2 regions of the Variovorax sp. J31P207 genome follow, and region 2 is predicted to be linked to the other one. Evidence: predicted binding sites of a transcription regulator. Region 2 holds the regulator's gene; the other holds the start of a gene.
What was found. Region 2 encodes FNR, which switches genes on or off when oxygen is low (the NO sensors DNR and NnrR bind a similar motif). Its sites were predicted from a motif close to TTGATNNNNATCAA; they were not measured.
Positions count from the first base shown of each region.

Region 1: the regulator FNR is predicted to act here: its motif matches at 12,127-12,140, upstream of QTI68_RS00605 (universal stress protein).

Region 1 is NZ_JASZYN010000001.1:126,751-141,504, reverse strand. Features, by position in the region: gene QTI68_RS00675 (trypsin-like peptidase domain-containing protein) at 1-806, opposite strand, end outside; gene QTI68_RS00670 (flavodoxin family protein) at 810-1,337, opposite strand; gene QTI68_RS00665 (universal stress protein) at 1,541-2,362, shown strand; gene QTI68_RS00660 (phosphoketolase family protein) at 2,376-4,748, shown strand; gene QTI68_RS00655 (universal stress protein) at 4,953-5,780, opposite strand; gene QTI68_RS00650 (BON domain-containing protein) at 5,832-6,485, opposite strand; gene QTI68_RS00645 (MBL fold metallo-hydrolase) at 6,630-7,511, opposite strand; gene QTI68_RS00640 (ArsR/SmtB family transcription factor) at 7,598-7,924, shown strand; gene QTI68_RS00635 (YeeE/YedE family protein) at 7,921-8,355, shown strand; gene QTI68_RS00630 (YeeE/YedE family protein) at 8,366-8,806, shown strand; gene QTI68_RS00625 (Hsp20/alpha crystallin family protein) at 8,825-9,247, opposite strand; gene QTI68_RS00620 (universal stress protein) at 9,459-9,971, shown strand; gene QTI68_RS00615 (bifunctional aminoglycoside phosphotransferase/ATP-binding protein) at 9,973-11,529, shown strand; gene QTI68_RS00610 (universal stress protein) at 11,539-12,063, opposite strand; gene QTI68_RS00605 (universal stress protein) at 12,200-12,622, shown strand; gene QTI68_RS00600 (hypothetical protein) at 13,142-13,705, opposite strand; gene QTI68_RS00595 (DUF1488 family protein) at 13,998-14,288, shown strand; gene QTI68_RS00590 (cytochrome C) at 14,355-14,684, shown strand; gene QTI68_RS00585 (acetoacetate decarboxylase) at 14,693-14,754, opposite strand, start outside.
Region 2 is NZ_JASZYN010000021.1:28,666-43,419, reverse strand. Features, by position in the region: gene QTI68_RS37530 (tautomerase family protein) at 1-156, opposite strand, end outside; gene QTI68_RS37525 (arylsulfatase) at 205-1,716, opposite strand; gene QTI68_RS37520 (arylsulfatase) at 1,918-3,399, shown strand; gene QTI68_RS37515 (class I SAM-dependent methyltransferase) at 3,419-4,651, shown strand; gene QTI68_RS37510 (NAD(P)H-dependent flavin oxidoreductase) at 4,668-5,891, opposite strand; gene QTI68_RS37505 (universal stress protein) at 5,898-6,341, opposite strand; gene QTI68_RS37500 (hemerythrin domain-containing protein) at 6,407-7,027, opposite strand; gene QTI68_RS37495 (universal stress protein) at 7,191-7,673, shown strand; gene QTI68_RS37490 (bifunctional acetate--CoA ligase family protein/GNAT family N-acetyltransferase) at 7,731-10,409, shown strand; gene QTI68_RS37485 (sulfite exporter TauE/SafE family protein) at 10,428-11,138, opposite strand; gene hemN (oxygen-independent coproporphyrinogen III oxidase) at 11,165-12,580, opposite strand; gene fnr (fumarate/nitrate reduction transcriptional regulator Fnr) at 12,705-13,421, shown strand; gene QTI68_RS37470 (hypothetical protein) at 13,402-13,647, opposite strand; gene QTI68_RS37465 (FixH family protein) at 13,651-13,935, opposite strand; gene ccoG (cytochrome c oxidase accessory protein CcoG) at 13,961-14,754, opposite strand, start outside.

The DNA of each region.
Region 1 (14,754 bases), on a different contig from region 2:
CCGTTGGCTCGCAGTTGCTTGGCGACCTCGACCGCCAGGTTGATCGGCACGGCGAAGGACAGGCCCATGTAGCCGCCGCTGCCGCTGTAGATCAACGAGTTGATGGCGACCACTTCGCCCCGGCTGTTGAAGAGCGGACTGCCCGAACTGCCGGGATTGATGGCCACGTCCGTCTGGATGAAGGGGATCTCCCCGGCACCGCCGATGAGGCGGTTCACGGCGCTCACCACGCCGGCCGTGACGCTGCCCTGGAACCCGAAGGGTGCGCCGATCGCCGCGACCCAGTCGCCGGGCGCGAGTCGCGAGGAGTCCCCGAGGGCTGCCGGCGTGAGCCCGGTCGCGTCGATGACCAGCAAGCCGACGTCCGAACGCGGGTCGGTGCCGAGCACCCGGGCCTGGAAGCGCCGTCCGTCGTCGAGCCGCACCTGGGCTTCGTCGACGCCGGCGATCACGTGGGCGCTGGTCAGGATCACGCCGTCGCTGCTGAGGATGACGCCGGACGCGAGATCGCGAATCTGGCTGATGCGCGCGCTCGTGGGAAGCGGCCAGGCGAGCCGGTCGGCGAAGTCGTTCTCCGGAGCGAACTCGAGCTCGCCGTCTCCGGGGCTTTCATCGCGCCCGATCCGGAGCGTGCTGATCTCGACGACGCTGGCGCTGCGGCTCGCCACGAGGGAGGAGAACGAAGGGGTCGAGCGCCAACGCAGCGCGACCGGTCCGGTCGTCATGGCCGGATCGGAACTGCAGGCACCCAGCAGGCAGGCGAGACCCACCGCGGCCGCGCCCCATCCGATGGGAGCGGGCTTCACGCTTCAGACCGCCTGAGGCGACAGGGTCGTGGGACGCACCACCGCCTTCGAGTCCTTCGCCGCCCGGACTGCCGTACCGAAGGCCTGCAGCCGGGCGGCGTAGCTGCCGTCCTCGACCTCGCGCTGGGTGAAGCTGGCGCTCAGCAGCGGCGCCTTGCCGACCAGCTGGGCGATCTCGGCGGCGGCGTTGGGCGCGCCCTGGCCTCCCATGACCGATATCACGGCCACATCGGGCATGTGATCCCGCCGCCTGGCCACGAAGCTGCGCATCGGGCCGGCCAGTTGCAGCGCCCAGATGGGCGACACCAGCACCACCGCGTCGAAGTCGCGTGGCAGCGGGCCGCTGTAGCCGATGTCCGGCCGGAGCTTGAACAGCGATTCGACCAGGCAGCGCAGGCTGCCGAGCACGCCCCGGCGAGGCCGCGCGTCCACGATCTCCGCCATGGGCCAGCCTTGCTGGCTGCACAGGAGCTCGGCCACCCGGCGCGATGTGCCGGTGTAGGAATAGAAAACCACGAGGATCTTGCTCATCGACCTCTCCGCTTCGTACATCGAGCCCCCAATGTAGAAACAGCGAGTGGCCGTGAACTTGCGCTGAATCAAGGCCGATGGAAGACGGACGCAAGTAAAGGGCGTTTCGCGCCGTCGGCGCCTGGTTTGACGCCGCGCAAGGGTGCCCGGCCTGGCGCGCGATAACTTGGGTCATTCGTTCACCGCCGTCCACGGAGCTCCTCATGCAGACACCCAAGACCATCCTTCTTCATCTCGACAGTTCCCCGCGCGCCGCGGAGCGCGTCAAGCTCGCGCGTCAGGTCGCCGAGGCCTTCGAGGCCGAAGTGACCGCCCAGCCGTGCACCCTGTCGGCACTGCTGCGCTATCCCTATGCACTGGAAGCTGCGGCCGAAGCGGTGGCGATCATGCAGTCGCTCGATCGGGATTCGCGCGACAAGGCGCACGCGACCTTCATGAGCGCCGCGGCAGGGTCGCCGCGCCTGCACTGGACCGAGCCGATGGCCGACGCGCCGTGGGCCTTCGCCCGTCGGGCCCTGTATGCCGACCTGCTCATCCTCGGGCAGCCCGACCCGGATGATCCCAATGCGGGAGAGCTGCCGTCGGATTTCGTCTCCAGCGTGCTGGTCGAGAGCGGCCGGCCTGCGCTGCTGGTGCCGTATGCGGGGCCGGTCGGCACGATCGGCCGGCGGGTGCTGATCGGCTGGAAGGAGACGGCCGAGGCCGCGCGCGCAGTGTCCGCCGCCTTGCCCTGGCTCGCTCGTGCGCAGGCCGTGCAGGCGATCAGCTACGGCGAGGATGCCGATGCCTCCTTGGGCAGCCTGCGTGCCTATCTCAAGGCGCAGGGGGTGGAAACAGAGGTGCACTCAGGCGGCCCGGAGGAGGGCGAGGCCGGGGAGAGGCTTCTCTCGGCAGCCGCCGACATGAGCGCGGACCTGCTCGTGATGGGCTGCTACGGCCACAGCCGGGCGCGTGAGTGGGTGCTCGGCGGCGCCACCCGGTCGCTGCTGCGATCCATGACCCTGCCCGTGCTGATGTCGCATTGAAGCGAGCGCGACCATGACGCTCCCTGTCCATCCGCGGTCGCAGCCCGAGGACTTCGCCCTGCTCGACGCCTGGTGGCGCGCCGCGAACTACATCTCGGCCGGGCAGATCTACCTGACCGGCAACCCGTTGCTGAGCGAGCCGTTGTCGCTGGCGCACATCAAGCCGCGCCTGCTCGGCCACTGGGGCACGACGCCAGGGCTGAACTTCATCTACGCCCACATGAACCGCGCAATCAAGGCGAGGGATCTCGACGCGATCTTCATTGCCGGCCCCGGGCACGGCGGACCCGGCGTGGTGGCCAACAGCTGGCTCGAAGGGACCTACAGCGAGGTGTATCCGGCCATCGGGCGCGACGCCGACGGCCTGCGGCGGCTGTTCACGCAGTTCTCGTTTCCTGGCGGCATCTCGAGCCATGCGGGTCCGGAAACCCCGGGCTCCCTCCACGAGGGCGGCGAACTGGGGTACTCGCTGCTGCACGCCTACGGCGCCGTCCTCGACAACCCCGACCTGCTGGCCTGCTGCGTGGTCGGCGACGGCGAGGCCGAGACCGGCCCGCTGGCGGCGAGCTGGCATTCCAACAAGTTCCTGAATCCGGCGAGCGACGGCGCGGTGCTGCCCATCCTGCACCTCAACGGCTACAAGATCGCCGGCCCGACGGTGCTCGCAAGAATCGGCGATGAGGAACTGACCCTGCTGTTGCGCGGCTACGGCTACGAGCCGCGGATCGTCGCGGGTCAGGAGCCCGAACTGATGCATCGGTTGATGGCCGGCGCGCTCGACGCGTCGCTCGACGCGATCCGTGCGATCCAGGACGAAGCCCGCTGTGATGGCTTCGGCCGCCGTCATCGCTGGCCGATGATCGTGCTGCGATCGCCCAAGGGCTGGACCGGTCCGCGCGAGGTCGATGGCGTGCCGGTCGAAGGAACGCAGCGCGCGCACCAGGTGCCCTTGAGCGGCTTTGCGGACCACCCTGCGCACGTGGGGCTGCTGGAAGACTGGCTGCGCAGCTACCGTCCCGAGGAGCTGTTCGACGCGGACGGCCGGCTGCACCCCGAAATCGCCGAACTCGCACCCGTCGGCCCGCGCCGGATGAGTGCCAATCCGCATGCCAACGGCGGCTTGTTGCTCAAGGACCTGCGCATGCCCGACTTCCGGCGCTACGCCGTGGCGGTGCCCGCCCCCGGCGCGGCCACCGCAGAGGCCACGCGGGTCGCCGGTGCGATGCTGCGCGACCTCATGGCGCTCAATGCGCAGGACCGCAACTTCCGCGTCATGGGTCCCGACGAGACCTCGTCCAACCGGCTGGACGCTCTCTTCGAGGTCACCGGCCGCACCTCGACCGCGGAGATCCTGCCCGGGGACGATCATGTGTCGCCCGACGGCCGCGTCATGGAGGTGCTGAGCGAGCACCTGTGCCAGGGGTGGCTCGAGGGCTACCTGCTCAGCGGGCGCCACGGGCTGTTCTCGTGCTACGAGGCCTTCATCCACATCGTCGACTCGATGTTCAACCAGCACGCGAAGTGGCTCAAGGTGTCGGGCCAGATTCCGTGGCGGCGACCCATCGCGTCGCTCAACTACCTGCTGACCAGCCATGTCTGGCGCCAGGACCACAACGGCTTCAGCCACCAGGACCCGGGTTTCATCGACCATGTGGTGAACAAGAAGGCCGGGGTGGTGCGCGTATATCTGCCGCCCGATGCCAATTCGCTGTTGTCAGTGCTCGACCACTGCCTGCGCAGCCGCCACTACGTCAACGTGATCGTGGCCGGCAAGCAGCCTCAATCGCAGTGGCTGGACATGGAAGCGGCCGTGCGGCATTGCAGCGTCGGCCTCGGCATCTGGCCCTGGGCCAGCAACGACCAGGGCGCGGAGCCCGATGTCGTCATGGCGTGCGCGGGCGACGTCCCGACGCTCGAGACGCTGGCCGCGGTCGACCTGCTGCGCCGGGAGCTGCCGGAGCTGAAGGTCCGGGTCGTCAACGTGGTCGACCTGATGACGCTGCAGTCGCCCTCGGCCCACCCGCACGGGCTTCCCGATGCGGAGTTCGATTCGATCTTCACGACCGACAAGCCGGTGATCTTCGCCTACCACGGCTACCCATGGCTCATTCACCGGCTGACCTACAAGCGCACGAACCACGGCAGCTTCCATGTCCACGGCTACCAGGAAGAGGGCACGACCACGACGCCCTTCGACATGACCGTGCTGAACCGGCTGGACCGCTTCCACCTCGCGGCCGATGCCATCGACCGCGTGGCGCGGGTCCGCGACAGGGCGGGCCACCTGCAGCAGGCGCTGCGCGATCGCCTGCAGGCGCACCGGGCGTGGATCACGACGCATGGCGAAGACATGCCGGAGATCCGCGACTGGCGCTGGACCTCTTGAGCGCGGTCGCGCGTCAGCGCACGCGCTCCGGCCGACCCGTCGCCGGAGCGCCGCTCAGTCCAGCGTCACCAGCGCGACGACGGCTTTGATCACGAGCCACAGCACCGCGGCACCCACGAGCCCGAGCGCGGTGATGATTCCGACTTTGCGCATCATGGAAAGGCTCCATCGGTGTGGGCGTGGCTCTTCGTGCAGGCGCGGCACTCAATGGGCCATCAGAACGGGAAGCGTCATCGAATCCAGCACGGTCCGGCTCACGCCGCCCAGCAGCAGCTCGCGCGCCCGGCTGTGGCCGTAGCAGCCCATCACGAGCAGGTCCGCGCCGCAGTCCGCGGCGGTCGACAGCAGCGCCTCGCCGGCATGGTCCTGCGGAAGCCTGGCGTGCTCGTGCACCCGCTCGATGCCATGCAGATACAGGTAGTCGCGCACCTTCAAGGACAGGGGCTGCGATTCGTCGCCTTCCTCTTCGATCAGATGCACGTGGCGTGCGCTCTGCAGGAAGGGGATCGCGGCGGCGAGCGCCCGCGCACATTCGCGCGTGGGCTTCCACGCCAGCAGGACGATGTCCGGCGAACTTGCAAGCTCGCCGGAAAAAGGAACGACCAGCGCCGGACGACCGCTGCCGATCACGATCGATTCGACGAAGCCGGCGGGCACGTCGAAGCCGTTCGCGTCATCGGGATCGCGCTGGCCGAGGAACACGAGGTCCGCCAGGAGCGCCTGGCGGGTGAAGGTCTCGACCACCGGCTCGCTGGTCAGCTCGAGCCATTCGCAGGGCGCGTCCGACACGGCGCACGCCTCCTGGTAGGTCGCGATCGCGCGGCGGCGATGCTCGGCATCGATCGGTTCACCTGGCGGCAATGGCGGAAGGCCGGGCCCGACGGGCAGCAGCGCAAGGTGGTTCGGCGCCACGGCGAACAGGGCGCTGACACGGGCGCGCCACGCGAGCGCGAGCCGCAGTGCGAGATGGAGTCGGGCGGCGGCGCGGGTGGTGCCGTCCAGGTGCACCAGGAGGGATCGATACGCGGTCATGGCGTTCCCCGTGTGCGAAGAAGTTGGTGTCAAGGCGCCGCAAGCCGCGGCTCAGTCCTGGACCACCAGGTCGTTCTTCACGGAGGTCACGCCGGGTGCGGACCATGCCGCGTGCTGCACCGCGTTGAACTCGGCCCACGAATGCACTGTACCCCGCAGTTTGATCTGCGAGCCGGTCACCGCGATGTCGATCTGCTCGGCCTCGCGATCCGCCTGCCGCACGAGCGCATCGCGAAGGCGTTTTTCGACGTCGGAAGGAACGACCTTCGGCGTGAAGCCGATCAGGTTGGAGACTCCGGTCACGCCCATCAGATTGCGCACCGCCTTTTCCGCCGCCTTGCGCTGGTATTCCCATTCGACTTCACCGGTGAGCGTGACCCAGCCGTTCTCCACCATGGCCTTGACCTTGTCCGCGGGAACGAGCGCCGACCACGCGAGCCCGCGTTCGACCGCGAGGGCGATGTCGGCGTCGGTGCGCTGGTCGGAATCAGGCAACTTGACCGTGATCTCCACCGCCAGCGCCTTGACGCCGCTGACGCGTTGCGCCGCCCGCTCGGCGGCGTACTTTTCGGCGTGGCTCGCCACATGGCCGGTCAGCGTGACCACGCCGTCGCTGGCGGCCACGCCGAGGCCGGTGGATTTGATCGCCGGGTCCCAGTCCAGTTCTGCCTGGACGTCGCTTCGAAGTTCAGCGTCCGATCTCATGATGCTTCCTTTCGTTCATCTGCAATTCGCGAAGCGACGCGCGCAGCGTGCGCTTCAGTGTCACTCTAGGGCGCCTGGGCGGGGCCGCCTTGCGCTGGATCAAGCGCGCGCAATGCCGGATGTCAGCGGCCCCGCGGGCCGGCGTCATCCGCCGTGCGCTGGCAGTGCGTTCAAGGGAATGCGCAGGTAGGCGATGCCGTTGTCGTCAGGCGGCGGCAGTTGTCCGCCCCGCACGTTGACCTGGATCGACGGGAGGATGAGGGTCGGCATGTCGAGCGTCGCGTCGCGCGCGGTGCGCATCGCGACGAACGCGTCCTCGCCGATGCCGTCGCGGGCGTGGATGTTGCCGGCGCGTTGCTCGGCCACGGTGGTTTCCCACCGAGGCTGGCGAGAGGCCGGCGGGTAGTCGTGGCAGACATACATCGTCGTCTCGGGCGGCAGGTCGAGCAGCCTTCGCATCGAGCGGTAGAGCTGACGCGCGTCGCCGCCGGGGAAATCGGCGCGCGCGCTGCCCAGGTCGGGCATGAAGAGCGTGTCGCCGACGAAGACCGCGCCGTCGATCAGGTAGGCCATGTCGGCGGGGGTGTGGCCGGGCACCAGCAGCGCGGTGGCCTCGATGTCGCCGATCCTGAAGGTCTCGCCGTCCTTGAACAAGTGGTCGAACTGGCTGCCGTCGGGCAGGAAGCCGGGCTCGAGGTTGAACAGCTTCTTGAAGGTCGATTGAACGAGGCGGATGTGCTCGCCGATGGCAATCCGGCCGCCCGCATGGGCCTGCACATGCCGGGCGCCGGACAGATGGTCGGCGTGCGCGTGGGTTTCGAGGATCCAGTCGACCTGCAGGCCGTTGTCGCGGACATGGGCGAGCAGCCGGTCGGCCGATCGGGTGCTGGTGTGGCCCGACCTGAAATCGTAGTCCAGCACCGGATCGATGACCGCGGCGCGGTGGGTGGCCGGGTCCCACACGACATAGGAAATGGTCCATGTCTGGGGATCGAAAAAGCCTTGGGTGGTGGCTCGGTTTGCCATGAGGGTCGCTCCGGGTTGCGTATCAATCTATTGACAAATAATATATAAAAACATATAGTATTTCAATCGGAAAGAAAAAGCTCTTCATGAAGCGTGCACTGCCTGTCATCGACCCTGAAGCCCTGCGCGGTGCCGCAAGCCAGGCTGTCGGCGCGCTCAAGTTGCTCGCCAACGAGGACCGGCTGCTGCTGCTGTGCCAGTTGTCGCAAGGCGAGATGTGCGTGAGCGACCTGGAAGAAGCACTGGGGATCCATCAGCCGACGCTGTCGCAACAGCTGGGCGTCCTGCGCGGGGAGGGCGTGGTTCAGACCCGCCGCGAGGGGCGGACCATTTTCTACCGCGTGTCCGACCCGGCGATGCTTGAAATCCTCTCGCTTCTCTATCGCCTGTACTGCCCGAAGGAAGACCGATGACCATCGACTGGAACCACTTCACGCCGCTTGCCGCATTGGCCGGCGGTGTTCTGATCGGCATCGCCGCGGCGATGTTCGTGCTGCTCAACGGGCGCATCGCCGGGATCAGCGGGGTGCTAGGCGGACTGCTCCGGCCTGTCGCCGGCGACCTGGCATGGCGTGTGGCCTTTGTCCTGGGCTTGATCGGCGCGCCCCTGGCGTATGCCGTGTTCGCTGCGGTGCCCGAGCCCCGGATCAACGCCGGCTACGGCGCGTTGGTGCTCGCGGGGCTGCTCGTGGGCGCAGGCACCCGCTACGGTGCCGGCTGCACCAGCGGTCATGGCGTGTGCGGTCTGTCCCGCCTGTCACCGCGCTCGCTCGTCGCGACGGCGGCCTTCATGGGCGCCGGATTCGTGACGGTGTTCGTGATTCGCCATCTGCTCGGAATCTGAGGTCTTCGCCATGTTCATCGTTCTCGCTTCGCTGCTCTCCGGGCTGGTCTTCGGCCTGGGCCTGATCGTTTCCGGGATGGCCGATCCGGCCAAGGTGCTCGGCTTCCTCGACCTGGCTGGCCCCTGGGATCCGTCGCTGGCGTTCGTGATGGCGGGGGCCATCGCCGTCGGCACGGTGGCATTCATGGTTGCGAAGCGGCGTGCCGCCTCGCTGCTCGGCGCTCCGATGCGGCTGCCTTCGTCGCGCCTCATCGACCGCCGTCTGGTCGGCGGCAGCCTGCTGTTCGGCGTTGGCTGGGGCATCGCCGGCTTCTGCCCCGGGCCGGCGCTGGTGTCGCTCGGCATGGGCGAGGTCAAGGCGGTGGTCTTCGTGGCCGCGATGCTGGCGGGCATGGCGGTGTTCGAGTTGCTCGAACTGCGCCGGCGCGCGCCAGCATCCCGAACCGCCTGAACCTGAGCGGCCTGCCGTCTATTGGATCTTCAGGGTCCGGCTGCCGGAGCCTTCGCGCTTGGGCAGGGTGAGGCGCAGCACGCCGTCGTCGAGCTTCGCGACGGCGGCCTTGTCGTCGACGTCGCTGGCGAGCGTGAAGCCGCGCGAGACCGTGCCGTGGTAGGTCTCGCGAACCAGCGAGCGGCCGTGCGTTTCTTCCTGCTCCTTCTTGACTTCGGCGGCGATCGAGACATAGTTGCCATCGATCGAGACGCGAATGTCTTCCTTCTTGGCGCCGGGCAGTTCAGCGCTCACGAGGTACTCCTTGTCGTTCTCGCTGATGTCGACGCGGATGTCTGCCGGCAGCGTGTGCTCGTCGATGAGTTGCATCGGGCGTGCCCAGCGGCGGAACAACTCGGGAAACAGATTGTCGATTCGATCGAAGCGGGTCAACGTGTTCATTTGAGGTACTCCAGTACGGGTTGGACGGTATCGATCGGCGGTCCCGGGGACGGCTTTCGACCGACGCAGCCAGTCTATGCACGGGGCAGGGCGGCGAATTGCGCCCGGTCAAGGAACCGTCATGTCGATGACGAACTTGCGCTGCGTCAACTCGCGGGTGCGGAGCGCGCCAATACTCTGGTGCCTCGATCCACTTTCGAAGGAGGTTCCCATGTACCAGCGAATCCTTGTTCCCGTCGATGGCAGTTCGACCTCGGACCACGGCCTCGACGAAGCGATCCGCATCGCGAAACTCACGCAGGGGCGGATTCGCCTGTTCCACGTGATCGACGATCTTTCGTTCGCGTTGGCGCTCGGCAGCGAACCGCGCCATGCGGACGACCTTCTGAAACAGCTGCGCAGCGAAGGCTCGCGGATCCTGGACGAGGCGCAGGCCACCGTCCAGGCCGCCGGGGTCGATGTGGATACTTGCCTCGGCGACAACTTTCCCGGCTCGGTGCAGGACAAGGTCGCTGCCGAGGCGGTGGACTGGGGCGCCGAGCTGATCGTGCTCGGCACCCACGGGCGGCGCGGAGCGGCGCGGCTGATTCTGGGAAGCGGCGCGGAGCGCATCCTCCGGCAGGCGCCCGTGCCCGTCCTGCTGGTCCGCGCACCCGCCGGCAAGGATGCCGCTGCCGAATTGCTGCGAGCGAGCGCGTCCGTGGCCGCGATGGCCGCCGCCTGAAGTGGAATCCTTTCACACCGCCTTCCAGCCCGTGGACCGTACGCTGGTGACCGCGCTGCAGCAACACCTGCAGGCAGAAGCTGGCCGGGCGGTGTCGCTGATCGAAACCCACATCTCCTGGGTGCTGCTGACCGACCGCCTGGCCTACAAGCTGAAGAAGCCGGTGGGCCTGCCGTTCGTCGACTTCCGCACGCTGGCGGCACGCAAGCATTTTTGCGAAGAAGAATTGCGGCTCAACCGCCGACTTGCGCCCGAGATCTACATCGACGTGACGGCGGTGTGCGGCACGCCCGATGCCCCGCACCTGGGCGCCGGCGAGCCGATCGACTATGTGGTCCGCATGAGGCGCTTTCCGGAGGCTTCCCTGCTGCGCAACCTGGTCCTCGATGGCCGGCTCCGGATCGAGCAGCTGGCGCGCTTCGCGCAGCACCTCGCCGAGTTCCACGACCGGGCGGACGCAGCGGCGCTCTCCTCGGCATTCGGTACACCCGAGCAAGTCCTTCGGACGATGAAGACCGCGCTTGCAGGCCTGGCCGACGAGCCTGTTGCCGGACCGCTGGCGGCGTTGCGGGCCTGGGTGGAGGCACAGGGAAGCGCGCTATGGACCGCGTGGGCCGAACGGCACTGCAAGGGCTTCGTGCGTGAATGCCACGGCGATCTTCACTTGTCCAACGTGGTGCTCATCGACGACGCGCTGACGGCCTTCGATTGCATCGAGTTCGATCCGGCGCTGCGCTGGATCGACGTCATCAGCGACGTCGCCTTTCTCTCGATGGACTTCAAGGCCCACGGCCGCGAGGATCTCGCGTTTCGCTTTCTCGATGTCTATCTGCAGCACAGCGGCGACTATGCCGCCATGCCGGTGCTGCGGGCCTACGAGGTCTATCGCGCGCTGGTGCGTGCCATGGTGGCGAGGCTTCGGGATCGGGAGTGCGCGGAGCGCGCGACGAGGGCCGGCCCCGACTATCTTGCCTGCGCGGCGGGCCTCGCCAGCCAGGCCGGCCGTCCGACAGCGCGACTGATGATCACGCATGGCCTGTCGGGGTCGGGAAAATCGACGATCGCGACGGAAATGCTGGCGTTGGCCGGGGCGATACGCATCCGGTCGGACATCGAGCGCAAGCGGCTCTTCGGCTTGGAACCCCTGGCGCGCTCCGTGGGCCATGACATCTACACGCCCGAGGCGACCCGGCGCACCTTCGATCGGCTGTGGGCCTGCGCCAGGACCGCACTGCAGGCCGGCTATCCGGTGATCGTGGATGCCGCGTTCCTGCGCCGGGACGAGAGGCTGGCGTTCCGCGCCCTGGCCATCGAACTGGGCGTGCCTTTCGCGATCCTCCATTGCGAAGCGACCGCAGCGCAGTTGCGAGAGCGGGTCGCGGCGCGCCAGGCCAGCGGGAACGATGCGTCGGAAGCAAACCTGCAGGTGCTGGAGCGGCAAATTGCGACACACGAACCACTCGACGAGGGGGAGCGTGCGACGGCGTTCCATGTGGTGAGCGACGCGTCGCTGAAGATCGCGCCGCTGGTGGACCGCTGGCTCGCGCTGAAGCGCTGACGGGGGCGCCTATTCGAACAACAGCGCCGCGGAGGGCAGATCCACCTTTGTCGACGCGCCCGGGGATTCGGTCTTCGCCTTCGATTCGGCCGGCGCGCGCACCAGCAGCACCGGCACGGTGGCGTAGCGCAGGATGTTCTCGGCGCTGCTTCCCATCACCACTCTGCCGACCCCGCGGCGGCCGTGGGTGCCGAGCACGATCAGGTCGGCGGGCCAGCTGGCGGCCTCGGTCGTGACCTGTTCGTGCACTGACCCCGAGAAAGTGTCGCGCAACGCGACGTCGGCTTCGACTCCCGCGGCCTGCGCCGTGGCCCTGCTTTTTTCGAGGAGGGCCCGGCCCTGTTCACGCAGGCTGTCGAGCCAGTCGCCCGCATAGCCCGCATAGGCATCCATGGCAAGGGCGAAGGACAGTTCATCGATCACGTGCAGCAGCCGCAATTGGCCGTGGGTGAGCTGGGCGATGCGGAGGGCTTCGTCCAGCCCGCGCTCCGATGTCGGACTGCCATCGACGGGTACAAGAATTCGTTGATACATGTCAGGCCCTTCTGAAATCCAGTGATGAGGGTCTTCAGTATCCTGACATTGCATGTCGGAGATTTGATCTGGCGCAACTCCGCCCGCTCGTTCGCATTGAACATTGGGGACCCCAGACCTTTCTCCGGAGTGCACCATGAAGATTCTTCTTGCCGTCGACGGCAGCGACTACACGAAGCGAATGATTTCCTACCTCGGAGCGCACAGGGACCTGTGGGTGACGGGGCATGCGTTCACGGTGCTGCACATCGTCCTGCCCGTTCCGCACCGGGCCGCGGCTTTCGCCGGGCCGGACATCGTGCACGCCTACTACGAGGACGATGCCCGAGTCGTTCTCGAGCCCGTGCGGGCGCAGCTGGCCGAACAGGGGATCGTCGCGGAGGTGGTCCACAAGGTGGGCCACCCGGCGGACGAGATAGCGTCCTATGCGGAAAAAGGCAAGTTCGACCTCCTGGTCATGGGATCGCACGGGGTGGGCGCGCTGAAGAACCTGGTGCTGGGCTCGGTCGCCACCAAGGTGCTGGCGAAGTGCGCGGTGCCGGTATTGCTGGTGCGTTGAAATGAAGGCGTTCATGTTCGTCGCCGCGACCTTGCTCGCGACACTGATTTTGGTCGCAGCCGGACTGGGGGAGGCGGACCAGGGGCCATCGATCGGATGGGTCGGGTTATCGCAACGATGAGGTTCCGGGAGTTCCTGGCGAGCGCGTCCGACTGCGAACAGGGGGCGCCAAGGCCCAGTCGGGGCCGGCGTCTATTCGAAGGGCGTGGCCTTCCTCACGACCGACTCGGCCGTTTCGATGCCGCCCGCCTTGTCATCGCGTGACGCGCTCTCGATCGAAGGGTCCGGCAGCTCGTTCGGCCGCTCGATGTCGGTTCGGTCCGGATCCCATACGGGCCGGGGGAACTCGCCTGCAGGCTCTTCGTCAGGGGTCGGGGCTGCGGATCGGCGTGTGCGTCCTGGCCCGGGGCGGGGCTTCGAGTGCTTCTTCATGATCTGCTGCCTTTGGCTCAAGGACGTGAGGACGCGGTGGGGGCAATCAGTGGGCTATGAATCGGCGGCTGCTTGACGGGCAGGCGCTCATTTGCCGGTCGTCCTGGCCACCGCATCCTTGGCCGCCTGCGCCGCCTGCCGCGTGGCCTCTTCGGCCTTCTGCAGCGCCTCACGCGTTGCGCTGGCGGCCGCCTTGGCTTCTTCCTTGCTGGCGGCCACGGCGCTCCGGACCGCCGCCTCGGCCTTCGCGAGAGCTTCCCTGGTGGCCGCAGACGCCTTCTTGCTTTCCTCTTCGGCCTTGAGCGCGGCTTCCTTGCTGGCGTCGAGTGCCCGGCTGACGGATTCCGATGCCTTCTCCTCGAAGCGGTTCGCCGAATCCGCCGCCTTCTTCGCGGCGCGGCGGATGGCCTCGGCGATCGCCTGGGAGACCTTGCCGGCGTTCACCTTGCTTTGCTCGGCGGCGGCCTTGGCTGCGTCGGCGGCCTTCTGTGCGGCGATTTCCGCATCGCGGGCGGCCTTGCTTGCGGCATCGCGAATCTTCTGCGTCGGCGTCGATGCGGGACTCAGCTGGCCGGGTGCCGTGTAGTCGGCGGCGGTCGCTCCAGCGCATGCCACGGCAACCAGCATCGCAAGCAGCATCTTCGGTGACATGGCATGGTCTCCCGGGTTTCAAAAGCCGCCACTCAGGCGCCCACGTGCACCGAGGCGATCTCCGCGTCGGTGGACGTCGGATTTCAGGTATTTCCTTTCATGGCGGACCGACTCTCGTTGCGGTACCGCTGAGGCAACTGTAGGCAGGGGGCCGCGACACGGCTTGCGCTGGATCAAATGGAAGCCAACTCTCGTCATGCGGAGTTCTTGATCTGACGCAAGGCGCGAGCGTCGGTTCGGAGCCACGCTGCCACTCTCGCCGCGCAGGCGTGAAAAGACACAGGAGCCGCCCATGACAACCGATGCGATCTACTGTTTCGATCGAGCGAGCGTCCTGTTCGCAATCCATCCAGAGGGCAGCGCAGGACCTCGCGTCGTTGCGGAGATAACCGAAGACGCGCTGCGCGACATCTTCGGCGCCCAGGGAGGGGGCGACGGCCTCGTCGAGGCGTGTCGGGAGCACGCCGACCGGATCGAGGAGTCGGCGATGCGGCACTACCGGCGCGATCCGGAGAAGCCGGTGATGCTCCAGACCGCCGACTTCGAGCTTCCGTGGTCGCTGGCGACCGATTCGGTACATTGAGCGGAGCCAGTGAGGACCACATGGTGCACGCTTTGCTCGACCATCTTCCGCAATGAGAGGGACCCCATGGCTGTTCGATCCTTGGCAAGGTGCCTCCTGGCGGTCTCGGCGCTCTCCGGCGTGCCGGCCGCTGCCCAGTCACGCGGAGAACTGCTGTATACGACGCACTGCGTCGCCTGCCATACCACGCAGGTTCACTGGCGAGAGCGGAGGCTCGCGAAGGACTGGAACAGCCTCCAGGCGCAAGTGGCGAACTGGCAAGCCGCAGCCTCGTTGAACTGGAGCGAGGACGACATCGCCGCTGTCACGCAGCATCTCAACGAGCGCTTCTATGGATTCAAGGCGCCCTCGGGCCCGCCGGTGGTGTTGGGGCCGACGGGGCGCGAGCGGCCCTGATCGCACCATCAAGAAGTGGGTGCGAGATAGTCGTGTTCGACGGTGCCGAGCGCGAGCGTCATGTCGGCGA
Region 2 (14,754 bases):
CCACACCCCGCCCTCGCCCAGCTCACGGATGGCAACGCTGATTCGCCGAATATCCACGGACATCATGCGCGCGTAGGTCTCACTCATCGCCGCAGCCAACCGCTTCTTGTCGCCTGTGGAATAGCTGCAGGTCACGTCCAACTGAAGGTACGGCATATGAACTCCAATGGCGCGGGTAGGTGACCAGATCGCTGCGTGCGCCCATCAACTCTTCGGCATCAGCTTCTCGACCACCTGCTCGATGCTGAAGCTCGCAGCCCTTGCACGGGGCGGGAACTCCTTGAAGCTCTCCAGCCACTTCGCGATCACCGGTGGAGCGCTGTAGAGCAGGAAGTTCTGCTCCATGAACCAGTCGTTGTACTTGATGCTTTCTTCGCCACGCTCGAAGGGATCCGCGCGAAGGTCATAGAACTTGGGTACGCGCATCGGCGACAGGGGCTCACGCCATGCGTTGATGCCCTGGCTGCGCTGTTCGGAAAAGACGATCTTGTACTTGCCCATGCGGATCGCCATCATGTCGCCGTCGTCGCTCCAGTAGAGGAAGGCGTCGCGCGGGCTCGTCTTCTCCTGGCCTGAAAGGAAGGGCAAGAGGTTGTAGCCGTCGAGGTGCACCTTGAATCTTTTCTCTCCGACCTGATGGCCCTTCTTCAGCTTGGCGACGAGATCGGGCTCCCCGTTGGCTGCGGCGAAGGTCGGGATGAAATCCTGCAGCGAGCAGATGTCGTTGATCACCGAGCCGGGCTCGATCACCCCGGGCCACCGCATCACGCACGGGATGCGCCAGCCCCCTTCCCAGTTGGTGTCCTTCTCGCCGCGGAACGGTGTTGCGCCGCCGTCGGGCCAAGTGCAGACCTCGGCCCCATTGTCGGTGGTGAAGACGACGATGGTGTTGTCGGCCACGCCAAGCTCATCGAGCTTCTTCAGCAGCTCGCCGACATAGCCGTCCAGCTCGACCATCCCGTCGGGGTAGAGGCCGAAGCCGCTCTTGCCGCGCGATGATTCCTTCAGGTGCGTGAAGACGTGCATGCGGGTCGGATTGAAGTAGCAGAACCAGGGGCCGCCCTCCTTCGTCTTCCGCTCCATGAAGTCCATGGCCGCGCCGATGAATTCTTCATCCACCGTCTCCATGCGCTTTCGAGTGAGCGGCCCGGTGTTCTCGATGATCTGCTTGCCGACCTTGCCGAACTGCTCGTCGACGCTCGCGTCATCCTTGTCGGTCGCCGTGCACCGCATCACGCCGCGGGGGCCGAACCGCTTTCGGAATGCCGGGTCCTTGGGGTAGTTCTCGTACTCGGGCTCCTCCTCGGCATTGAGGTGGTACAGGTTGCCGAAGAACTCGTCGAAGCCATGCACGGTCGGCAGGTGCTCGTTGCGGTCACCCAGGTGGTTCTTGCCGAACTGGCCGGTGGCGTAGCCAAAGCCCTTGAGAAGCTCGGCGATCGAAGGGTCCTCTGCGCTCAGCCCCAGCGTCGCTCCGGGCATGCCCACCTTGGTGAGGCCGGTGCGGATGGGGGTCTGCCCGGTGATGAATGCGGCCCGGCCGGCCGTGCAGCTCTGCTGTCCGTAGAAGTCGGTGAACAGCGCACCCTGGCGGGCGATTCTGTCGATGTTGGGGGTTCGGTAGCCCATCACGCCGAGGTTGTAGGCGCTGACGTTGAACCAGCCTATATCGTCGGCCATGATGAACAGGATGTTCGGCTTCGTTGAGGTGGCCATCGGTGCTCCTTTGAGGGTCGGCGGGCGCGCAATCTCCGACATCATCCGCCGCAATGGCCCTCGGCGGAATTGCACCTTGGTGCAGCGCAGCGCCTGGCTGCGCGTGTTGGCGCGGGGCCCCATGAAGACTATGCTCTACGCCCGCGGGGTCCCGCGTCGCGTTCGCTGAATCCTGTGGTCTATCAACCGAAAGGAGCCTGAATGACAACGAAGCAACCCAACATCCTGATCCTCTGGGGCGACGACATCGGCATTTCGAACATCAGCCACAACAGCCGGGGCATGATGGGCTATCGGACCCCCAATATCGATCGCATTGCAGAGGAAGGGGTGACATTCACCGACTACTACTCGCAGCAGAGTTGCACGGCCGGCCGTGCCTGCTTCATATGCGGCCAGAACCCGATCCGCACCGGCCTGACCAAGGTCGGGATGCCGGGCGCCACCGTCGGCCTGCAGAAAGAGGACCCGACCATCGCCGAATTGCTGAAGCCGCTCGGCTATGCCACGGGTCAGTTTGGCAAGAACCATCTCGGCGACCGCGACGAGTTCCTGCCGACCATGCATGGTTTTGACGAATTTTTCGGCAATCTCTATCACCTGAACGCCGAGGAAGAACCCGAGCTTCCCGACTACCCGAAGGATCCCGAGTTCAGGAAGCAGTTCGGTCCACGCGGCGTGCTGCACTGCATCGCCGACGGCAAGGGCGGGCAGACGATCAAGGACACCGGCCCGCTGACCAAGAAGCGCATGGAAACCATCGACGAGGAGATCACGGACAGTGCGATCGCCTGGATGGAAAAACAGGCGAAGGCGGACAAGCCGTTCTTCCTTTGGTACAACTCGACAGCGATGCACTTCCGCACGCACGTCGCCGAGAAGAACCTCGGCAAGAGCGGACAGGACCCCTACAGCGATCGCATGGTTGTCCACGACGAACAGATCGGGCAGATGCTCGCCAAGCTCGACGAACTGGGCATTTCCGACAACACGATCGTCATGTACTCCACCGACAACGGCCCGGAGAACGACACGTGGCCCGACGGCGCCACCACCCCGTTTCGTGGCCAGAAGGACTCCAACTGGGAGGGCGGCTGGCGCGTGCCGTGCTTCATGCGCTGGCCGGGCAAGATCAAGGCCGGCTCGGTGCTGAACGGCATCGTCTCGCACATCGACATGTTCCCGACCTTGCTCGCGGCCGCCGGCAATCCGGATGTGAAGCAGCAACTGCTAGACGGCTGCACGGTCGACGGCAAGAAGTTCCACGTGCATCTCGACGGCTACGACCAGATCCCGTACCTGACTGGCGCGGTGAAGGAGAGCCTGCGAAATGCCATCGTGTACTTCAGCGATGACGGCGAGGTGATCGCGGTGCGGGTTGGCGACTACAAGTTCCACCTTGCCGTGCAGCGCGCGAATACGATGCGGCAGTGGGCCGAGCCGTTCGTGAAGCTTCGGCTGCCGTACATCATGAACCTGCGCCGCGACCCTTACGAGCGGGCCGAATTCAATTCGAACACCTACCTGGACTGGATGGTCGACCACGTGCCGCAGATGTACCTCATGCAGGCGGTGATCGCGGGGCAGATCGCAGACTTCGCCAAGTTCCCGCCTCGCCAGAAACCCGCTTCGTTCAACCTGGATGCGGTGTTGGCGCAGGTGGCGGGGCACGGCAATTCCTGAGCTCCGCGAGGCGCACGGAGTGGACGTCGATCGGGTGGCGCGGGAGGTGAGCGCGTTCTACGAACGCCATCCCTACCCGCCTCCGGTCGACGACCTGGAGCCCTACCGAAAATTGTGGACCGATGACCGGCGGCGCGCCGATGCCCATCTCTACTGGCCGCATGCCGCTTATCGGGACGATCGGACCGTCCTGGTGGTCGGATGCGGCACATCGCAGGCGGCAAGGCACGCGCTGCGCTGGCCGCGGGCGAAAGTGGTCGGGATCGATGTCAGCCTGTCGAGCATCGAGAGCACCGAACGCCTCAAGCACAAGTACGGCCTGGACAATCTCGAGTTGCTCCAGCTTCCGGTGGAGCGCGCAGCCGAGCTCCGGCGCAGCTTCGACCACATCGTCTGCACGGGCGTGCTGCACCACCTGCCTGACCCCGACGCGGGCCTGAGGGCCCTGCACGGCGTGCTGGAGCCCGACGGCGCGATGCAACTCATGGTCTACGCGCCCTATGGCCGTGCCGGGGTGTACCTGTTGCAGGACTACTGCCGCCGGCTCGGGATCGGGGCGACGGCACAAGAGATCAAGGCGCTCGCGCAGAGCCTTCAGGCGATCCCGCCGGATCATCCGCTGATGCCGGTGTTGCGCAATTCGCCGGACTTCGGCAACGAAGCGGCGCTGGCCGATGCGCTTCTTCATCCCTGCGACCGGGCCTATTCAGTCCCGCAGATGATGGACTTCATCGAGGCTGGCGGCTTCCGATTCGGGCGCTGGATAGAGCAGGCCGCCTACCTGCCGCAATGCGGCGTGCTGGCGTCAACGCCCCATCACGCCCTGCTCGCCCGACTCCCGACGCCGGAGCAGTATGCCGCCGTGGAACTCTTCCGGGGTTCGATGATTCGCCACAGTGCCGTGGTCTACCGCAACGATCGACCCGATCATGAGCCGATCAGCTTCCAGGGCGAAGCGTGGCTCGACTACGTGCCGGTCCGTGTCCCGGACACGATCATGGTGGAGGAGCGATTGCCGCCGGGCGCCGCAGCGGTGCTGATCAACCGGCATCACACCTACACCGACTTGTATCTGCCGATCAACGCGCATCAGAAGCAGCTGGTCGATTCGATCGACGGCCAGAGGTCCATTGGCGAGATGGTGTCCGGAAGCGCGCTTCGCAACGTCGCGCGCGTCCTGTTCGAGGGGCTCTGGTGGTACGACCAGGTGGTGTTCGACGGATCGCGCGCCCGAAATCAGGCAAGCGCGTGATCGGGAGAGGAAGCTTTCAGTTTGCTGCGGGCATGAGTCCGCCCAGCAGCCAGCGCATCAGGTCCTGCACCGGCCGGATCTGGTTGCCGAAGGGCAGCCGCCCCGCGCCGCGGAAGAACAGCCCCTGCCCGGTGCGGCCCGCCAGCGCGTGGCCCAGCATCTTGTCGATGCAGAACTTGCCCCAGCCTGGCGTGCCGTCGCGCAGCCCGCAATGCGCCAGGCAATCGAAGCGCATGGTGCAGGCTGTTTCACGGTGGACCTTGGTCATCAGCCGCGGCTCCAGCCGCAGATATTTGTCGAGCCAGGGCGTGCGCACCGCGCGCGCCGGCAGGCCGGCGACACTGGTGAACTCGACCAGGTCCTCGGGCGCGGCATCGGCCAGCACGCGCTTGAAGGCCGGGTCGGCATCGCATTCGGTGGTCACCGCGAAGGCGGTGCCGAGCTGCACCGCCGAGGCGCCGAGCGACTGCAGCCGGCGGATGTCATCCAGGCTCTCGATGCCGCCGGCCGCGATCAGCGGAATGCGGCCCTCGATGCCCGCGGTCCTGAAGAAGGCCTGCACCTGCGGCAGCACGACGTCGAACTCGAAGCGCGGGTCGTTCAGGTCGCCGACCTTGGCGGCGCCGAGATGGCCGCCCGCCAGCCGCGGATGCTCGATCACGATGGCGTCGGGCAGTCGGCCCTTCTTCTCCCACTTGCGCACCACCAGCTGAACGCCGCGCGCATCCGACAGGATCGGGATCAGCGCCACGCCGGGGTGCTCGCGCGCCAGGTCGGGCAGGTCGAGCGGTAGCCCGGCGCCGACCACCAGCGCATCGGCGCCGCAGGCCATCGCATGCCGCACCTGCGCCTCGTAGGCGGTCAGCGCCTTCATGACATTGACCGCGACCAGGCCGCGGCCGCCGGCGAGTTGCCGGGCCTTCTTGATCTCGCGGCCCAGCGCCTCGAGGTTGGCGGCGTCGATGCGCGCACCGGCATCGGGCTCGGCCTCGATGTTGGCGGTCCGGGCCCACAGGTCCGGGTGCAGGCGGCGCAGGTCGACCGACGACACGGTGCCGATGCCGCCCAGGCCGGCCACGGTGCCGGCCAGCCGCCCGGCCGACACGCCGACGCCCATGCCGCCCTGCACCACCGGCAGCAGCTGGCGGCCCGACAGCGTCCAGCGCCGCAGGCCGGAGGCGCTGGCCAGCGCCCCGAGTCGCCCGGCGGCGCCCCGTACTTGATCGGAATCCTCGCTCATCCGGCGCTATCGGAGCACCAGCACCGGCAGGGTGGAATGGGTCAGCACGTGCTGGGTCTCGCTGCCGATCAGCAGCCGGCCGAGGCCCTTGCGGCCGTGCGAGGCCATCACGATCAGGTCGCAGGCCTGGTTGCCGGCGGCGGCAATGATCGATTCGGCGACCTGGCTCGAATGGGCCACCAGCGGATGGCAGGAGACGCCACGCCCGCGGGCCCGCTCGCCGATCGCAGCCACCAGGGCCTGTGCGGTCTCCTGGCGCTGCTTGTCGATGCTCTCGCTTTCCACCGACTCACGCACCGTCGAGCCATCCATGTAGCTCTTGGGCGGCCGGCGCGCCACCGTGAAGACGACCAGTTCGGCGCTGTGATGACGCGCCATTTCGATGGCACTCTCGACCGCCTTTTCGGACAGCGAGGAACCATCGGTGGCGACCAGGATTTTCTTGAACATGATGGAGGTCTCCGGTTGAAGGCCTCCAGTCTCGGTCAGCCGCGGGCCGCCCGGATTGACCGGGATCAAGCTTGCATCGCGTGCCGCTGCGGCTTGCCGGTGTCCAGCGCGGGGCCGAGGCCGATCGGTGCCGGCACGGCATTGACGATGCGGGTGTAGAGCGCGCGGTAGGTGTCGTCGGGTTCGTGGCCGGTGAAGGGATCGCGATGGGCACCGAAGGCGGCGTCGAGATCGCGCCAGTCCTCTTCGGTGAGCACGCGCTCGGCCAGCGGCAGGATTTCCTTCTCCTCCTGCGCCATGTGGGCCAGGTAGAAGTCGGTGTAGCGCGCGATCGCACGCTCGAAGGGCTCGCGGTGCGCCTCGCCGAGCATCTCGTAGACCAGCAAGGCATGTTCGACTTCGCGGATGTTGCGCTCGCCGAGCGCGTGGTCCCGGTCCAGGTGGTCGAGCAGTTCGCGCGACAGCGGCGTGCGGGCGCGCAGCTTGGGAAACAGCAGCTCGGTCTCGTGGCGGTGATGGCGCTGCTCGGGAAACTGGTCGACATAGAACAGCATCGCCCGCAAGGCCGAGAAGTCGGGCGTGCTCTGCTGTCTTCGATGGACATCGAGCAGCAGGAGGATCGAGCGCAGCATCGCCGAGAGGGCCGCGTGTTCGTCGCGGATGATGCGGGTGGTGGCGTGTGTCATTTTCGTGTCTCCGGAGTGGGGTCCCCAGCTTTCCACGGCCGGCGCCACGCCGCCTTGCCCCAGATCAACAAGACGCCGTGTCGCCCCGTGTTGCCAACGGTCAACACGGCGGCCTGCGCTCGCCGGATACTGGCGGCATCTCAACCGTCGGCAGGAGCGCGCCATGTACCAACGGATCCTTGTTCCCCTCGACGGCAGCGCGACATCGAAGCAGGGCCTCGACGAAGCGATACGGCTCGCTGCCCAGACCCACGGGCGGCTGCGGCTGGTGCACGTGGTCGACTCGCAGTCGATGGCCATGGCGATGGGCCTTGCCGCCGGCCCGGTCGGCGACTGTTTCGAGGTGCTCGCGCGCAACGGCCGGCAGATCCTGGACGACGGCCAGGCCGCGGCCGCCGCGGCGGGCGTCGAGGCCGAGACGCTGCTGCATGACGGCGCGTCGAACCCGGTCCCCGATCTGATCGCCGCCGACGCCAGCCGATGGCCCGCCGACCTGATCGTGATCGGCACCCATGGCCGCCGCGGCGTCGAGCGCTTCGTGGGGGGCAGCTGCGCCGAGTACCTGCTGCGCTGCACGCCGGTGCCGGTGCTGCTGGTGCAGGCGCCGGCCGACGGCGACGCGCACGCGCACCGTCACGCCCATTGACAGGGCCCCCGAGGGTGCGCGCATGATGCGGGCCCCCGGTTCATCCGCAGAGGCGCCATGAGCATCCGCCACCTCGACCGACTGCTTTTGCCGCGATCCGTCGCCGTGCTCGGTGCCTCGCACCGGCCCGGCGCGATCGGCACCCGCGTCTGGCAGCACCTGCGCGCCGGCGGTTTTGCCGGCCCGGTCTACCCGGTCAACCCCAAGCATGCGCGGCTCGACGGCCTGCCCGTCTTCGCGCGGGTGGCCGACCTGCCCGCGGCGCCGGACCTGGCGCTGATCTGCACGCCGGCGCGCACGGTGGCGCGACTGGTGGCCGAACTCGGGGCGGCCGGCGCCCGGGCCGCGGTGATCGTCGGCACCGGGTTGAGCGCCGCCGAGCAGCAGGCCGCGCTCGACGCCGCCCGGCCGCACCTGCTGCGCCTGCTGGGCCCGGACTCGCTCGGCGTCCTGAGCCCGCACATCGGCCTCCGTGCCGGCCTGGCCCACGTTGCCGCACCGCCGGGCGAGCTGGCGTTCATCTCCCAGTCCGGCGCGGTGGCCAGCGCGATGCTGGACTGGGCCGCGAGCCGCGGGGTCGGCCTGTCGCACCTGGTGGCGCTGGGCGACCACTGCGACGTCGATGCCGGCGACCTGCTCGACCGGTTCGCGAGCGACGGGCGGACCCGCGCCATCCTGCTCTATGTCGAATCGATCGCCTCGCCGCGCAAGTTCATGTCGGCCGCGCGCGCCGCGGCGCGCAACAAGCCGGTGATCGTCGTCAAGGCCGGCCGCGCGGGCCAGGGCCTGCGTGCCGCCGCCTCGCACTCCGGCGCCCTGGCCGGCTCCGACATCGTCCATGACGCGGCCATCCGCCGCGCCGGCATGCTGCGGGTGGAGACGCTGCAGGAGCTGTTCATGGCGGCCGCCACGCTGGCGCGGTTCCGCCTCAACCGCAGCGAGACGCTGACCATCCTGGGCAACGGCGGCGGCGCCGGCGTGATGGCGGCCGACGCCGCCGCCCGCGCCGGCATCCGGCTGGCCGAGCCGAGTGCCGCCCTGCTCGAGCAGCTGGCCCAGTGGGTGCCGGCTGGCGGTTCGTGCGCCAACCCGATCGACATCCTCGGCGACGCGCCGGCGGCGCGCTATGCCGCGGCGCTGTCGGCGCTGCTGGCGGACCCCGCGAGCGGCGCGGTGCTGTTCGTCCACGCCCCGACGGTGGCCGAGCGCAGCGACGAGATCGCTCGCGCCTGCGCGCCGCTGGTCCGCGCCAACGATCCGCGCGTGATGGGCTGCTGGCTCGGCGATGCCGACATGGCGCCGGCACGCCAGCTGTTCGAGGCGGCCGGCATTCCCGACTACCCGACGCCCGAAGACGCCGTGCGCGCCTTCAGCATGCTGCAGACCTACCGCAGCAACCAGGCGCTGCTGATGGAGGCGCCCAGCGCCAGCGAGAACCCGGCGCCCGACGTGCCGGCGGCGCAGCGGCTGCTCGAAGCCGCCGCCGCCGACGGCCGCGAATGGCTCGCCGAACACGAGGCCAAGGCAGTGCTGCAGGCCTACGGCGTGCCGGTGGTGCGCACGCGGATGGTCCCGGCGTCGGCCGAAGGCCTGCTGGACGCGGCCCGCGAGCTCGGCTATCCGGTGGTGCTCAAGATCGTGTCGCGCGATGTCGCCCACAAGACCGACGTCGGCGGCGTCAGGCTGGACCTGCGCGACCCGGCCGCGCTCGAACAGGCCGTCGGCGAGATGCGGCAGGCGCTCGCCACCCTGCAGCCCGGCGCGCGCATCGACGGCTTCACCGTGCAGCCCATGGTGCACCGCCCGCACGCGCAGGAGGTGATCGTCGGGGCCAGCATCGACGCGGTCTTCGGCCCGGTCATCCTCTGCGGCGGTGGCGGCATCGCGGTCGAGGTGACGGCCGATGTCGCGGTCGCGCTGCCGCCGCTCAACCGCAGCCTGGCGCGCGAGCTGGTCTCGCGCACCCGCGTGTCGCGGCTGCTGGCCGGCTACCGCGACCACCCGCCGGCCGATCTCGATGCCCTGCACGACGTGCTGATCGCGGTGTCGCAGATGCTGGCCGACCTGCCGCAGCTGGCCGAGCTCGACATCAACCCGCTGTGGGTCGACGAGCACGGCGCGCTGGCGCTCGACGCCCGGCTCCGGGTCGCGGCCGGCCGGGTGGCCGGCGCCGCGAACTTCGCGATCCGGCCCTACCCCACCCAATGGGTCCGCCAGGCCGAGTGGAACGGCCGCCCGATCACGATCCGGCCGATCCGCCCGGAGGACGAAGGCCAGCACCGGCGCTTCCTGCGAAGGCTCACCGCCGAGGACGTGCGCATGCGGCTCTTCCAGGCGCGCAGCGAACTGCCGCGCAGCGAACTGGCCCGGCTGGCCCAGATCGACTACGACCGCGAAATGGCCTTCATCGCCGAGGCCACGGCGGCGGACGGCCAGCCCGAGACGCTCGGCGTCGCCCGCACCGTCTGCGACCCCGACAACGTCGAAGCCGAGTTCGCGCTGGTGGTGCGCTCCGACCTCAAGGGCGGCGGCCTCGGCAGGATGCTGTTCGAGCAGCTGATCGCGCACGCCCGAAGCCGCGGCACCCGGCGCCTGGTCGGCATGATCCTGCGCGAGAACAGCCGCATGCTGAAGCTGTCGCGTGCGCTGGGCTTCGAGCGCGTGCCCAGCCTGGAGGATTCCGCCGACGTGTTGCACGTGGCCATGAACCTGGAACCGCCGCCGCCCGCCGCCTGAGCGGGACGGGCCCTTCGCTCAGCGGCACCAGGCCTCGACCTGGTGCGCGAGGTCGAGCCAGAGCGCCTGCAGCGCCACCCCCGCGAGCATCGCGCCCGCCAGCCGCGTGCCCCACTGCTGCGACAGCATGCCGGCGCCCGACCGCAGGCGCTGCCACAGCCAGGGCGCCAGCAGCAGCGACACCGCGCTGCCGGCCGCGAACAGCGCCATGACGGCCGCGCCTTCGAGCACGCCGTTGCCCAGGGCCGCCAGCATCAGCGCCGAATACAGCAGGCCGCAGGGCAGCGCGACCCAGAGCGCGCCGGCCGCCAGCACGCCGAAGGGGCTGCGGGTCATGGGCTGCAGCCGCGCCGACGCCCAGCGCCCGAAGCGGTGCGCCCAGGCGGGCTGCCGGCCCGAGGCGGCGAGCAGCAGGCCCCAGGCGAACACGAACACATGCAGCAGCAGCCACGCCGGGCGCAGCGCGCTCACCTGCTGGCCCGCCTGCGCCAGGCCCTGGGCAGCGGCGGCCGCCACCGCCCCGGCGGCCGCATAGCCGGCCACCCGGCCCACGTGGAACAAGGCGCCCGCCGGCAGCGAGCGGCCCGGAGACTGCAGCGCGGCGACGCCGCCCGCCGGTGCCCGCACGATGCGGATCACGCCCGCGCAGGCCGCGCCGCACATCGCGACGCAGTGCGGCCCGCCGGCCAGCCCCATCACGAATGCGGTGGCGAGCAGGGCGGACTGCATGGATCAGGCCGGCGCCGTGGGGCTCATCACACGATGCGCGAGAAGCGCGTGCGGTTGCGGTCGGCCTGCAGGTAGCGGTCGAACACCATGGCGATCGCGCGCACGAAGAACCAGCCCAGCGGCGTGACCTCGAGGTGGCGATCGCTGACCACCACCAGGCCCTGCGCCTCGAGCGGCGCCAGCGCTTCGAGCTCGGCCGCGAAGCAGCGCTGGAAATCGACCAGGTGGGCCGAGCCGATGGTCTCGAAGTCGACCCGGCCCTGGCACATGATCGCCATGATCACGGTGCGCCGCAGCACGTCGTCGCGGGTCAGCGCCAGGCCGCGCACCACCGGCAGCCGGCCCTGGTCGAGCAGGTCGTAGTACTCCTCGAGCGTCTTGGCGTTCTGGCTGTAGGTGGCGCCGACCCGGCCGATCGCCGACACGCCCAGCGCCACCAGGTCGCAGTCCGGCTGGGTGCTGTAGCCCTGAAAGTTGCGGTGCAGCCGGCCCTGCCGCTTGGCCACCGCCAGCGCGTCGCCGGGCAGCGCGAAATGGTCCATGCCGATGTAGACGTAGCCGGCCTCGGTGAACGCGGCGATCGAGCGCGACAGCATCTCGACCTTGGCCGCCGCATCGGGCAGCGCCTGGGTCGCGATGCGGCGCTGGGCCTTGAAGCGCTCGGGCAGGTGGGCATAGGCATAGAGCGCGATCCGGTCGGGCCGCAGCGCGCAGACCTGGGCCAGCGTGCGGTCGAAGGAGGCCGCGCTCTGGCGCGGCAGCCCGTAGATCAGGTCGACGTTGACCGAATCGAAGCCCAGCCCGCGAGCCGTCGCCATCAGGTCGAACACCTGCCCGGCCGGCTGGATCCGGTGCACCGCCTTCTGCACGTCGGGGTCGAAATCCTGGACGCCGAAGCTCAGCCGGTTGAAGCCCAGCGCGGCCAGGGTCACCAGGCGTTCCCGGTCGACGGTGCGCGGGTCGATCTCGATCGAATGCTCGCCATCCGGCGACAAGGAGAAGGCATCGCGCAGCATGCCCATCAGCGTCCGCAGGCCGGCATCGTCGAGAAAGGTCGGCGTGCCGCCGCCGAGGTGCAGCTGGCGGACCACGGCGCCGCGGCCGAGCCGCTCGACCTGCAGCGCGATCTCGCGCGCCAGGTAGTCCAGGTACTCGCGCCCCTTGCTCTTGTGGCGGGTCACGATCTTGTTGCAGGCGCAGTAGTAGCAGAGCGATTCGCAGAACGGGATATGCACGTAGAGCGACAGCGCCCGCGCGCTGGCGCCGGTGCTGCCGCGCTGTTCGAGCGTCTGGGCATAGTCCTCGGCCGTGAAGGCGTCGACGAAGCGGTCCGCGGTCGGGTAGGAGGTGTAGCGCGGCCCGGCGCAGTCGAACCGCCGCAGCACGGACGGCGCGGGCACCAGGGGGGGCGGCGTGAGGGCTGGAGCGGAGACGGGAGGCATCGCGGACGCAGGCATGGGCTTCGGTGTGTCACTATGCCGCCGTCGCGATCCGCAAACCTTGACCTGCATCAAGCATCCGGCCCACCCCCCCACGGACAATCCCCGCATGACCTCGACTGCATCAATGAAGCCCGAAAATATCAAGGTCGCCTGTTCCAACTGCAACCTGCGCGAGCTGTGCATGCCGGTCGGACTGGCGCCCGGGGAACTGCAGCGCCTCGACGACCTGGTCGCCACGCGGCGCAAGGTCAAGCGGCGCGAGACGCTGTTTCGGAACGGCGAGCCCTTCACCTCGCTCTACGCGATCCGCACCGGGGTCTTCAAGACCCGGGTCACCAGCGAGGACGGGCGCGACCAGGTCACCGGCTTCCAGATGGCCGGCGAGATCATCGGCCTCGACGGCATCGTCAACGACCAGCACACCTGCGACGCCGTCGCCCTCGAAGACTCCGAGGTCTGCGTGATGCCCTTCGAACGCATCGAGGAACTGTCGCGCGAGGTGACGGCGCTGCAGCGCCACGTGCACCAGATCATGAGCCGCGAGATCGTCCGCGAGCATGGCGTGATGCTGCTGCTCGGCAGCATGCGGGCCGAGGAGCGGCTGGCGGCCTTCCTGCTGAACCTGGTGCAGCGGCTGCATGCGCGCGGCTTCTCGCGCTCCGAGCTGGTGCTGCGCATGACGCGCGAAGAGATCGGCAGCTACCTCGGCCTCAAGCTCGAGACCGTGAGCCGGACGCTGTCGAAGTTCGCGGCCGACGGCATGGTCGAGGTCGAGCAGCGCAACGTGCGCATCCTCGATCCCGAGGCGCTGCGCCGCATCGTCAATCCGCCGGGCTGTTGAGCTCGGCCGCCGGCCGGGCCAGCAGCAGCGTCAAGGCGCCCGCCGCCGTGGCCAGCAGCCAGAAGGCAAAGAACCCGACCGTGTAGACCGCCTGGCGAGAGGCGCCCAACGCCTCGCCGCGCCAGTTGAGGTCGCCCGGATCGACCAGCGCGAACACCAGCACCTCGAGCGCGCAGGCCAGCAGGAATGCCGGCCAGAGTATCCACATCCAGCGTTGCGCCTGCATGGCTCAGCGCCTCGGCGACGGCACGTCGGCGCTCGGGGTGGCCGCGTGGTTGCGCCCGGCCACCGCCGGCATGAGCTTCTTGTCGGCCAGCGTGCGGTTGATCTCCACGCCCTTGCGGTAGTAGTCCTCGTCGACCACCGGGTCGGGCGTGCGCAGGGCCAGCCACAAGGTGGCGAAACTCGCGATCACCACCAGGCCCGGCCCGCCGATCACCATCCACACCAGCCCGAAGCGCCACCAGGGTGGACAGGGACGCGTCGCTTCGTCATGGCTGCTCTTGTCGGTCATCTTCTGCCTCCTTGGGGCCTGGATTTCATCGCGGGACCAGGAACACGGCCTTCTCGGACACGCTGCCCTGGCCGCTTTCCGCTCGAACGTCGAAATACACCTTGTGGGAACCGGCCGTCGCCGCGCCGTAGGGCAGCTGCAGCCGCACCGCGACCCAGCGCGACTGCGCCGGCGCGACCTCGACCACCGGCTCCGAGGACACGTGCAGCCCCTCGAGGCCGCTGGCTTCGATCCGGTAGCGCTGCACCTGCTCGGTGGCGTTCATGATCTGCAGGCGGTAGACGTTCTCGAGCTGGCCGCCCTCGACGATGCGGGCCAGCGAGGCGCGGTCGCGCACCACGTCGACCTTCAGCGGCGTGCGCGTCACCAGGCTCGCCAGCAGGCCGATGCACAGCGCGCCGAGCACCGCGCTGTAGACCAGCACCCGCGGCCGCAGCACGCGGCGCAGCACCTGGCGCGGCGTCCAGCGCCCGGCCATGCTGTTCTGCGTGGCGTAGCGGATCAGGCCGCGCGGGGTCGACATCTTGTCCATCACGATGTTGCAGGCATCCACGCAGAGGCCGCAGCCGATGCATTCGTACTGCAGGCCCTGGCGGATGTCGATGCCGGTCGGGCAGACCTGGACGCACAGCTTGCAGTCGATGCAATGGCCGAACTCCGATGCGGCAGCGGTCGCCCGACCCTTGGCCGGCACGCCGCGCGGTTCGCCGCGTGCCGTGTCATAGCTCACGATCAGCGTGTCGCGGTCGAACATCGCGCTCTGGAAGCGCGCATAGGGGCACATGTACTTGCACACCTGCTCGCGCATGAAGCCGGCGT